One region of the Arthrobacter sp. StoSoilB19 genome, then DNA from elsewhere that is predicted to be linked to it. Evidence: riboswitches for the same ligand, from Rfam matches in the RefSeq annotation. Region 1 holds a riboswitch; the other holds the start of a gene.
What was found. A riboswitch is a leader RNA that binds a small molecule or an ion and turns the genes downstream of it on or off. The one in region 1 is predicted to bind thiamine pyrophosphate.
Positions count from the first base shown of each region.

Region 2: it holds a riboswitch for thiamine pyrophosphate, as region 1 does, so the genes downstream of both, thiO (glycine oxidase ThiO) here and thiD (bifunctional hydroxymethylpyrimidine kinase/phosphomethylpyrimidine kinase) in region 1, are expected to answer to the same signal.

Region 1 covers NZ_AP024650.1:2,474,372-2,478,577, reverse strand. The annotation lists gene LDO86_RS11370 (ribonuclease E/G) at 1-2,298, shown strand, start outside; TPP riboswitch at 2,447-2,544, shown strand; gene thiD (bifunctional hydroxymethylpyrimidine kinase/phosphomethylpyrimidine kinase) at 2,552-4,072, shown strand.
Region 2 covers NZ_AP024650.1:2,902,004-2,906,209, reverse strand. The annotation lists gene LDO86_RS13310 (RNB domain-containing ribonuclease) at 1-1,225, opposite strand, end outside; gene thiE (thiamine phosphate synthase) at 1,262-1,996, opposite strand; TPP riboswitch at 2,024-2,143, shown strand; gene thiO (glycine oxidase ThiO) at 2,136-3,437, shown strand; gene thiS (sulfur carrier protein ThiS) at 3,434-3,670, shown strand; gene LDO86_RS13290 (thiazole synthase) at 3,675-4,206, shown strand, end outside.

The DNA.
Region 1 (4,206 bases):
AGCGTCAAGGGCTCCACCCGCCTTGAGGCCAAGAAGCAGCGCCGCCGCGAATCCCGCGACACCGGCCGCCGCCGCACCGTCATCACCGAGGCCGAGTTCCTGGCCCGCCGCGAATCCGTGGACCGGCAGATGATCGTCCGCCAGCGCGACGACAGAATCCAGATCGCCGTCCTTGAAGACGGTGTCCTGGCCGAGCATTTCGTGTCCAAGACCCAGCAGGACTCGCTCATTGGCAACGTCTACCTGGGCAAGGTCCAGAACGTGCTGCCGTCAATGGAAGCTGCGTTCGTGGACATCGGGCGTGGCCGCAACGCCGTGCTGTACGCCGGTGAGGTCAACTGGGAAGCCGTCAACCTCGAAGGCAAGCAGCGCCGCATCGAGAACGCGCTCAAATCCGGCGACACCGTCCTGGTCCAGGTGACCAAGGATCCCGTCGGCCACAAGGGTGCCCGGCTGACCAGCCAGATCTCCCTTCCCGGCCGCTACCTGGTCTACGTGCCCGGCGGCTCCATGACCGGCATCTCCCGCAAGCTGCCCGACGTCGAACGCAACCGCCTCAAGCGCATCCTCAAGGACCGCCTGCCCGAGCACGCCGGCGTCATCGTCCGGACCGCCGCGGAAGGTGCCTCGGAAGAGGAACTGACGCACGACATCAACCGCCTGCGCGCCCAGTGGGAAGGCATCGAAAGCCAGTCCCAGTCCACCAAGATCCTGGCCCCGGAGCTGCTGTACGGCGAACCGGACCTGACCATCAAGGTGGTCCGGGACGTCTTCAACGAGGACTTCTCCAAACTGATCGTCTCCGGTGAGGAGGCCTGGGACACCATCGAGGCCTACGTCACGTACGTGGCGCCGGACCTGGTGGGCCGCCTCGAGAAGTGGACCAAGGACCAGGACATCTTCTCCGCCTGGCGCATCGACGAGCAGATCCACAAGGCCCTTGAGCGGAAGGTGTTCCTGCCCTCCGGCGGCTCCCTGGTCATCGACCGCACCGAGGCCATGACCGTGGTGGACGTCAACACCGGCAAGTTCACCGGCAGCGGCGGCAACCTCGAGGAGACCGTCACCAAGAACAACCTGGAAGCTGCCGAGGAAGTGGTGCGCCAGCTGCGGCTGCGCGACATCGGCGGCATCATCGTGATCGACTTCATCGACATGGTGCTCGAATCCAACCGCGACCTGGTCCTGCGCCGCCTGGTGGAATGCCTGGGCCGCGACCGGACCAAGCACCAGGTTGCCGAGGTCACGTCGCTGGGCCTGGTCCAGATGACCCGCAAGCGCATGGGGACGGGCCTGCTGGAAGTCTTCGGCGAGCAGTGTGAGGCCTGCGCCGGCCGGGGCGTAGTGACGCACGACGATCCCGTGGAGCACCGCCGCGCCAACATTGTGGCGGCCGAGCACCACGTCCAGCGCGCCGACAGCCGCCCCGAAGCCCGCGGGGAAGCCCACCGCCCCGAAGGGCAGCGGGCCGATGGCGGCCAGCCCGGAGTCCGTCCCGAGCGCAAACGGCGGCGGGGACGCGGCGGCCAGCAGCCCGAGGCTGCCCCGGCGCCTGCTGTCCACGTCCACACCGTCCTGCCGGACCCCACAGACGCAGAGCGGCACGCCAAGGCAGAGGCCACCCGGCTTGCCCTGGCGAACATCGCGGCTGCCGCCCATGCGGCCCACCTGCATGACGATGAGGTGGCAGCCACCCGGCAGGCACCGTCCGCCGAGCCGGCGCAGGTCCCTGTTGAAGAGAAGCACGACGCCGATGGCCCGGCACGCCCCGCAGCTGTCCTGACCTTCGGCGGCGAGGAAGTCCCGCTTCCCTTCGTGGAGCACGCTGAGGACCAGCATCCCAGGCCCGCCCTCACGCTGGACCGGCTCGCGGAAGCCTTCGCCCACCTCGGCCAGCCGGCTTCCCCCGTGGAGAACGCGCCCGCCAAGGCCGCAGGCACGGTGAAGCCGGCCGAACAGTCAGCGCCCAAACAGTCGGTGCCCGAACAGCAGCCCGGCGGGGGAGCGGAGGCGCGTGCCGCCGTGGAAGCTCCGGCGGAAAAGGACTACTCCGACCACACGCTGGAGCAGTCCCGGCAACGCAGGCCGCGGCGCCACCGCGCTGCCAGCCGGGCCCAAGGTGCCGCAAATGAAACCGCTGTCCAGCACCACGAGAACGTCCAGGCGACAGGCGCGGGGCACTCGCACGCAGCCAAGGTTCCGGACACCGCCAACGCACAGCCCGCTGCGGCGGAGCCCGGCAAGCCGGCAGGGGAACCGATCATCCTCGGCGTCGGCGTCCCCGCCTCGGAGCTCTAAGCCAAGGCGCAGTTAACGCGCCACCCAGGAAGTCCCCGTCGTGCGGACTGTCCCCCATGAATCCAGGGGGAACAGTCCACGGGCGGGGACTTCCTGCATGCGCGGGTGCTGTCACCTTTCCGCCGGGTACGCTCCAGCGGCTACTCTGGAACCCGACACGGGGTGCCGCGCAGAAGGCCGGCTGAGATCCACACCCGTTGAACCTGTCCGGCTAGTACCGGCGAAGGGATGTCTGTTGTCTTCGACCCTCTCCATGCCCCTGCCCACAGCGTCCGGCGTGGCCCCCGCGCTGCCTGGGGGCCGCGATGTCCCGCGCGTCCTCTCCATTGCAGGCTCCGACCCGTCCGGCGGGGCCGGGATCCAGGCGGACCTCAAAAGCATTGCCGCCCATGGCGGATACGGCATGGCCGCGATCACGGCACTCACGGCGCAAAACACCCGGGGCGTGCAGTCCGTCCACGTCCCGCCGGCCGGCTTCCTGGCCCAGCAGCTGGACGCGGTCAGTGACGACATCAGCATCGACGCCGTCAAGATCGGCATGCTGGGCGACGAGTCGGTGATCCGCACTGTCCGCCAGTGGCTCGAAAAGGCCCGTCCCGCCGTCGTGGTCCTGGACCCCGTCATGGTGGCCACCAGCGGCGACAGGCTGCTGAAGGAATCCGCCGAAGCCGCGCTCCGGGAACTGCTGCCCCTTGCCCACCTCATCACCCCCAACCTTCCCGAGCTCGCGCTGCTGCTGGGCATGGAGCCGGCGAAGGACTGGGACACCGCGCTGGACCAGGGCAGGCGCCTGGCGGAAGCCACCGGAGCCACCGTGCTGGTCAAGGGTGGCCACCTTTCAGGCCTCGACTGCCCGGATGCGCTGGTGAACACTTCGGGCCTCCTGGGGCCGGACGTGGTGGAAGTGCAGGGGAAGCGGGTTTCCACGCGGAACAGCCACGGGACGGGCTGTTCCCTGTCCTCTGCCATGGCAACAGTCCAGGCCCGTTTGGGCAATTGGGAGGCATCACTGCGAACGGTCAAGCCCTGGCTGGCCGGCGCACTTGAGAACTCCGGCCAATTGGAGGTGGGCCAGGGGAACGGCCCCGTACACCACTTCCACCACGTGCGGCCGGTCCTGGAGGAGGGCGGCTTCGCGGCCCGGTTGTGGTCGGAAGCCCAACAGGACCTGGCGGACATCTACGCACTGGACTTCATCCACGGCCTGGCGTCAGGAGACCTTCCGGAGAAGGATTTTGCCTACTACCTGGCGCAGGATGCCCTCTACCTGAACGGCTACTCCAGGGTGCTGGCACGGGCCAGCGCGCTGGCCCCCTCGGAGGCCGAGCAGCTTTTCTGGGCCGGATCCGCGCAGCAGTGCCTTGAGGTGGAATCGGAACTCCACCGCTCGTGGCTCAGCACCCGCCCGGCCCCGAAGGGCCTGGGCCCGGTCACCAAGTCATACGTGGACCACCTCACGGCAGCGTCGGCGTCGGGCAGCTATGCCGTCCTCGCCGCCGCCGTGCTTCCCTGCTTCTGGCTCTACGCCGAAGTCGGCGGGAAGCTCCACGCCCGGTTCCTGGCCTCGGGCGAACCGGACGGCCATGCCTACGCGGCCTGGCTCCGGACGTACGCCGACGAGGGCTTCGCCGAAGCCACCCGCAAAGCCATCGCCATCGTGGATGCAGCCGGACGGACCGCGCCGGACCATGAGAGGGCGGCGATGGTGACGGCGTTCAAGCAGTCCTGCCGCCTGGAAGTGGAGTTCTTCGACGCGCCGAGGCTGCATTCCTGACCCCCGCGGGCCGGGCCCGGCTATGATGGTGGAGCACGGTTGCGGCGGTTCCTGCCGGGCTGTGGTTACTACCACAGCCGGCCCGCCTGAACCAGCCTCATTTGCGGCCGAAGATGGATTTAGCGTATTCTTGA
Region 2 (4,206 bases), 430 kb from region 1:
CCTCAACGGTGTCCAGGGCCAGTCGTTCCATCCTGGACGCGAGCTGGTCCGATCCGGCCATGATGCCCGGCAGGAGCGGCAGGGCTTCCCGCGCCCAGTCCGGAACATCCCCGCCATTGCTGAGGGCCTCGCAGATCACCAGCACAAAGCGGTCCACCAGGCGGCGGAGCGGCGCGGTGGTGTGGGCATAGGCCGCGCCGATGGCAGACTGCACGCCGTCCTCGGGGACCGTTCCGTCAAAGGCGGTATAGGAGGCGCCCCGGAACAGCATGCCGGCGGAATGCATGATGGCCAGCTGGCGGGGATCGGTGGGATCCAGGGAACGCAGGTATTCGCCGTAGCTGACTTCACCGTCCCAGGGCCTGCCCAGCACCTCGGTCTGCAGCCGGAAATGCTTCAGCGACCGTTCGTCCGGGGCGGGCATGGTGCGCAGGATTCCCACCTTGCCCTCCAGCATGAGCTGCGCGGCGGCCATCCCGGTCATCAGGGAAATCTGCGCGTTCCAGTCCTCCACGGGAAGCTGCGGTACGGCAGCAATGCGGTAGCCGCCGTCGGGCAGCTGGACAATTTCCTGCTCGGGCATGTTGAGGCTGGCCCCGCCGCGTTCCCGCTCCAGGGCCACCCGCTTCAGGCCCACCTCGCGGAGGAGCCGCAGCACCGGCGAGGCCGTCCCGGCGTCGAGGTCTTCCTGCGCACCCTTGTAGCTGAGCTTGTCGCGGCTGCGGACCCGCGCCCGCCTGACGCCCACCGACACAACCGTTGCGTCGCCGTCGAGCGTGAAGTCCCATACGAAAGCCGAACAATCCTGGCCCGGCAGCAGGCTTCCTGCCCCCTCGCTGATCACTTCCGGGTGCAGCGGAATCCGGCCGTCCGGAGCGTAGAACGTCTGGCCGCGGCGCCGGGTCTCGGCGTCCAGGGGACCTCCCGGCGCAACAAACGCCGGCACATCGGCGATCGCGTACATTACCCGGTAGCCGTTCCCGTCCGGTTCGATGAACACCGCCTGGTCCAGGTCCGTGGAGGAGGCCGGATCGATGGTCACGAACTGGACGGCGGTCAGGTCATAGGACGGAAGCCTCAGCGCTGCCACCGCGGCCCGGGCATCCGCCACTGCCTCAGCCGGGTACGGTCCCGGCAGTTCAAGTTCGGTGCGCAGCAGGCCCAACGCCTCTTCCAGGGCGTTCCTGTGGTCATGGACGTTTGGAGCCAGCCGATGATGTGACACAAAAGTCAGCGTAGCTCCAAGTCCGCCGATATGGCATCAGGCGGCGGCGGCGTCCAATGCGTCGAGGAGGGAGGCGGCAGCGGCGGCGGGATCGGAGGCCTCGGTGATGGCGCGCACCACCACGATCCTGCGCGCACCGGCTTCCGCCACCTGGTGGACGTTTCCGTGGTCAATGCCGCCAATGGCGAACCAGGGCACGGGGTCCGCCGCCTGCCGTGAGGCCTCGGCGGCATACTTCACCAGGTCAGTGCCCACGGCGGACCTGCCGGGTTTGGTGGGGGTTGCCCAGACCGGACCCACGCAGAAGTAGTCCAGCCCGGCTGGTCCGGCAGTTGCTGCCAGGGCGGCGTCCACCTGCCCGGTGGTGTGGCTGGAGAGCCCGATGGCGGCGTTGCCGTTGACCAGCGTGCGCGCCGCCGCCAGCGGCAGGTCCTTCTGGCCGATGTGGAACACCGGTGCCCCGGAGAGGACGGCGATGTCCGCACGGTCATTGACCGCCCACAGCTTTCCGTGCCGTACCGCGGATTCCTTCAGCACCGCCAGGAGGTCCAGTTCCTCGGCCGCCTCGATGGTCTTGTCGCGCAGCTGGATGATGTCCACGCCACCGGCGAACGCGGCGTCAACGAAATCCGCGAAGTCGCCGCGGTCCCGGCGCGCATCGGTGCAGAGGTACAGGCGGGCTGCCTTCAGGGCGTCGTTGTCCCGTGAATTGACGACTTCGGTGGCTGGAGCGTGGTGGCCGGCGGGAAAGGATGGGGTGGACACATTCATGCGTGCAAGCCTAGTTCCTCTAAACTGGGCTGGTACTGCGGGAGCCCGCGGCGGCTGTCACAAAGCGCCGGGCTGAGAGGGCGTCAGAGCCGACCGCTTGACCTGATCCGGTTAATGCCGGCGTAGGGAAGGAACCCACATGCGTACCCCCTTCACCCATCACCCCGGGTCCGCCCGCAGCTCCATTCCCTCCACCCTCCGGGCCGACGTTGCCGTCATCGGCGGGGGAGTGGTGGGGCACGGCATTGCCTGGGAGGCGCAGCGTTCCGGGCGCTCGGTGGTCCTCATTGATGACGCGCCCGGTACCGGCGCCAGCTGGGCGGCGGCCGGCATGCTGGCTCCCGTCAGCGAACTGCATTACCAGGAGGAAGAGCTCCTGGAACTGATGCTTGACGCATCATCGCGCTGGCCCGGGTTCGCCGCCGGGCTGGGCAGGGCAACGGGCGCGGATTCCGGATACCTGACGACGCCGACCCTCGCCGTGGGTGCCGACGCGGCCGACCGCCGGGCGCTGATGGACCTGCGCACAGTCCAGCAGGCCAACGGGCTGGCGGTGGAACCCCTGACCGTGCGGGAGGCCCGGAAGCGTGAGCCGCTGCTCAGCCCGGCCATTGCGTGCGCACTTGATACCCCGGCGGACCACCAGGTGGATCCCCGGCGCCTGGTGGCCGCCTTGCGGCTGGCCCTGGCCGGCGCGGCGCAGGAGCAGCCCCAGCTGGCGGTTGCCGGGGCAGTGGAAGGTTTTGCCGTGCCGGAGCGGGCAGCCGGGCTGCTGTGGGAGGGCGGAACGGTTTCCGGGGTCCGCCTGGCCGGCGGCGGCACGGTGCTGGCAACGGAGACCGTGGTGGCCAATGGCCTGCAGGCGGGGGCGCTTGACGGCCTGCCGGACGGCCTTGAGCTGCCGCTGCGGCCCGTGCACGGGGATATCCTGCGCCTTGCCGTTCCCCGCCACCTTCAGCCCTTGGTGACGTCAACGGTGCGCGGCCTGGTCCACGGCATCCCCGTGTACATCGTTCCCAGGCAGGACGGGACCGTGGTGATCGGAGCTACGCAGCGGGAGGACGCCCGCTCCGATGCCGTGAGTGCCGGCGGCGTCTACCAGCTGCTGCGGGATGCGCAGGCTCTGGTGCCCGCCGTCGCTGAACTCGAACTCCTGGAATGCACCGCCCGCGCCCGCCCCGGTACCCCTGACAACGCGCCGCTCCTGGGCCGGGTGCCGGCCGCTCCGGGCGCCGGGGGAGGACAGGCCGGGCACGTCCCCGGACTCATCATCGCCACCGGGTTCTTCCGGCACGGAGTCCTGCTCACTCCCGCCGCGGCGGCCATCTGCAGGGAACTGCTGGACGGCAGGGCCGATCCCCGCTGGGGTCCCTTCAGCCCGGACCGGTTTTCCAGGCCGGCAACGGCAGCAACAAGCCCCCACATCAAGGAGACTGCGTGAACATCACCCTTAACGGAAACCCGCACACGGTGGCCGACGGAGCTTCGATCACCACGCTGGTCAGCGAGGTCACCGGACGCCCGCTGGCGGACAACGGACAGGCGACCGACGGCGGGAAACTCGGCGTCGCCGTCGCGCACAATGCCCAGGTGGTGCCGCGCAGCCAATGGTTCGCCACCGCGCTCGCCGACGGCGACGACATCGAACTTGTTACAGCAGTACAGGGAGGCTGACGCCATGACCGAAACCAGCACCATCAACCCTGCAGGAAACGCCGGTGCCGGCGACGCCCTGGTGATCGACGGCGTCGCGCTGGGTTCCAGGCTCATCATGGGCACCGGGGGAGCGCCCAGCCTCGATGGCCTGGGCGCGGCGCTCCTTGCCTCCGGCACCGCACTGACCACCGTGGCCATGCGGCGCTACTCCACGGCTGAAACCGGCTCGCTGTTCCAGCTGCTGGTGGATCATGGAATCCGGGTCCTGCCCAATACGGCCGGCTGCTTCACGGCCAGGGACGCGGTCCTTACCGCGGAACTGGCCCGGGAGGCCCTGGAAACAGACTGGGTGAAACTGGAGGTCATCGCCGATGAACAAACCCTCCTGCCGGACGCCGTGGAACTGGTCGAGGCCACCGAGCAGCTGGTCAACCGCGGCTTCAAGGTCTTCGCCTACACCAACGACGATCCTGTGCTGGCCCTGCGGCTGGAGAACCTTGGAGCCACCGCCGTCATGCCGCTGGGTGCCCCGATCGGCACCGGCCTGGGGATCC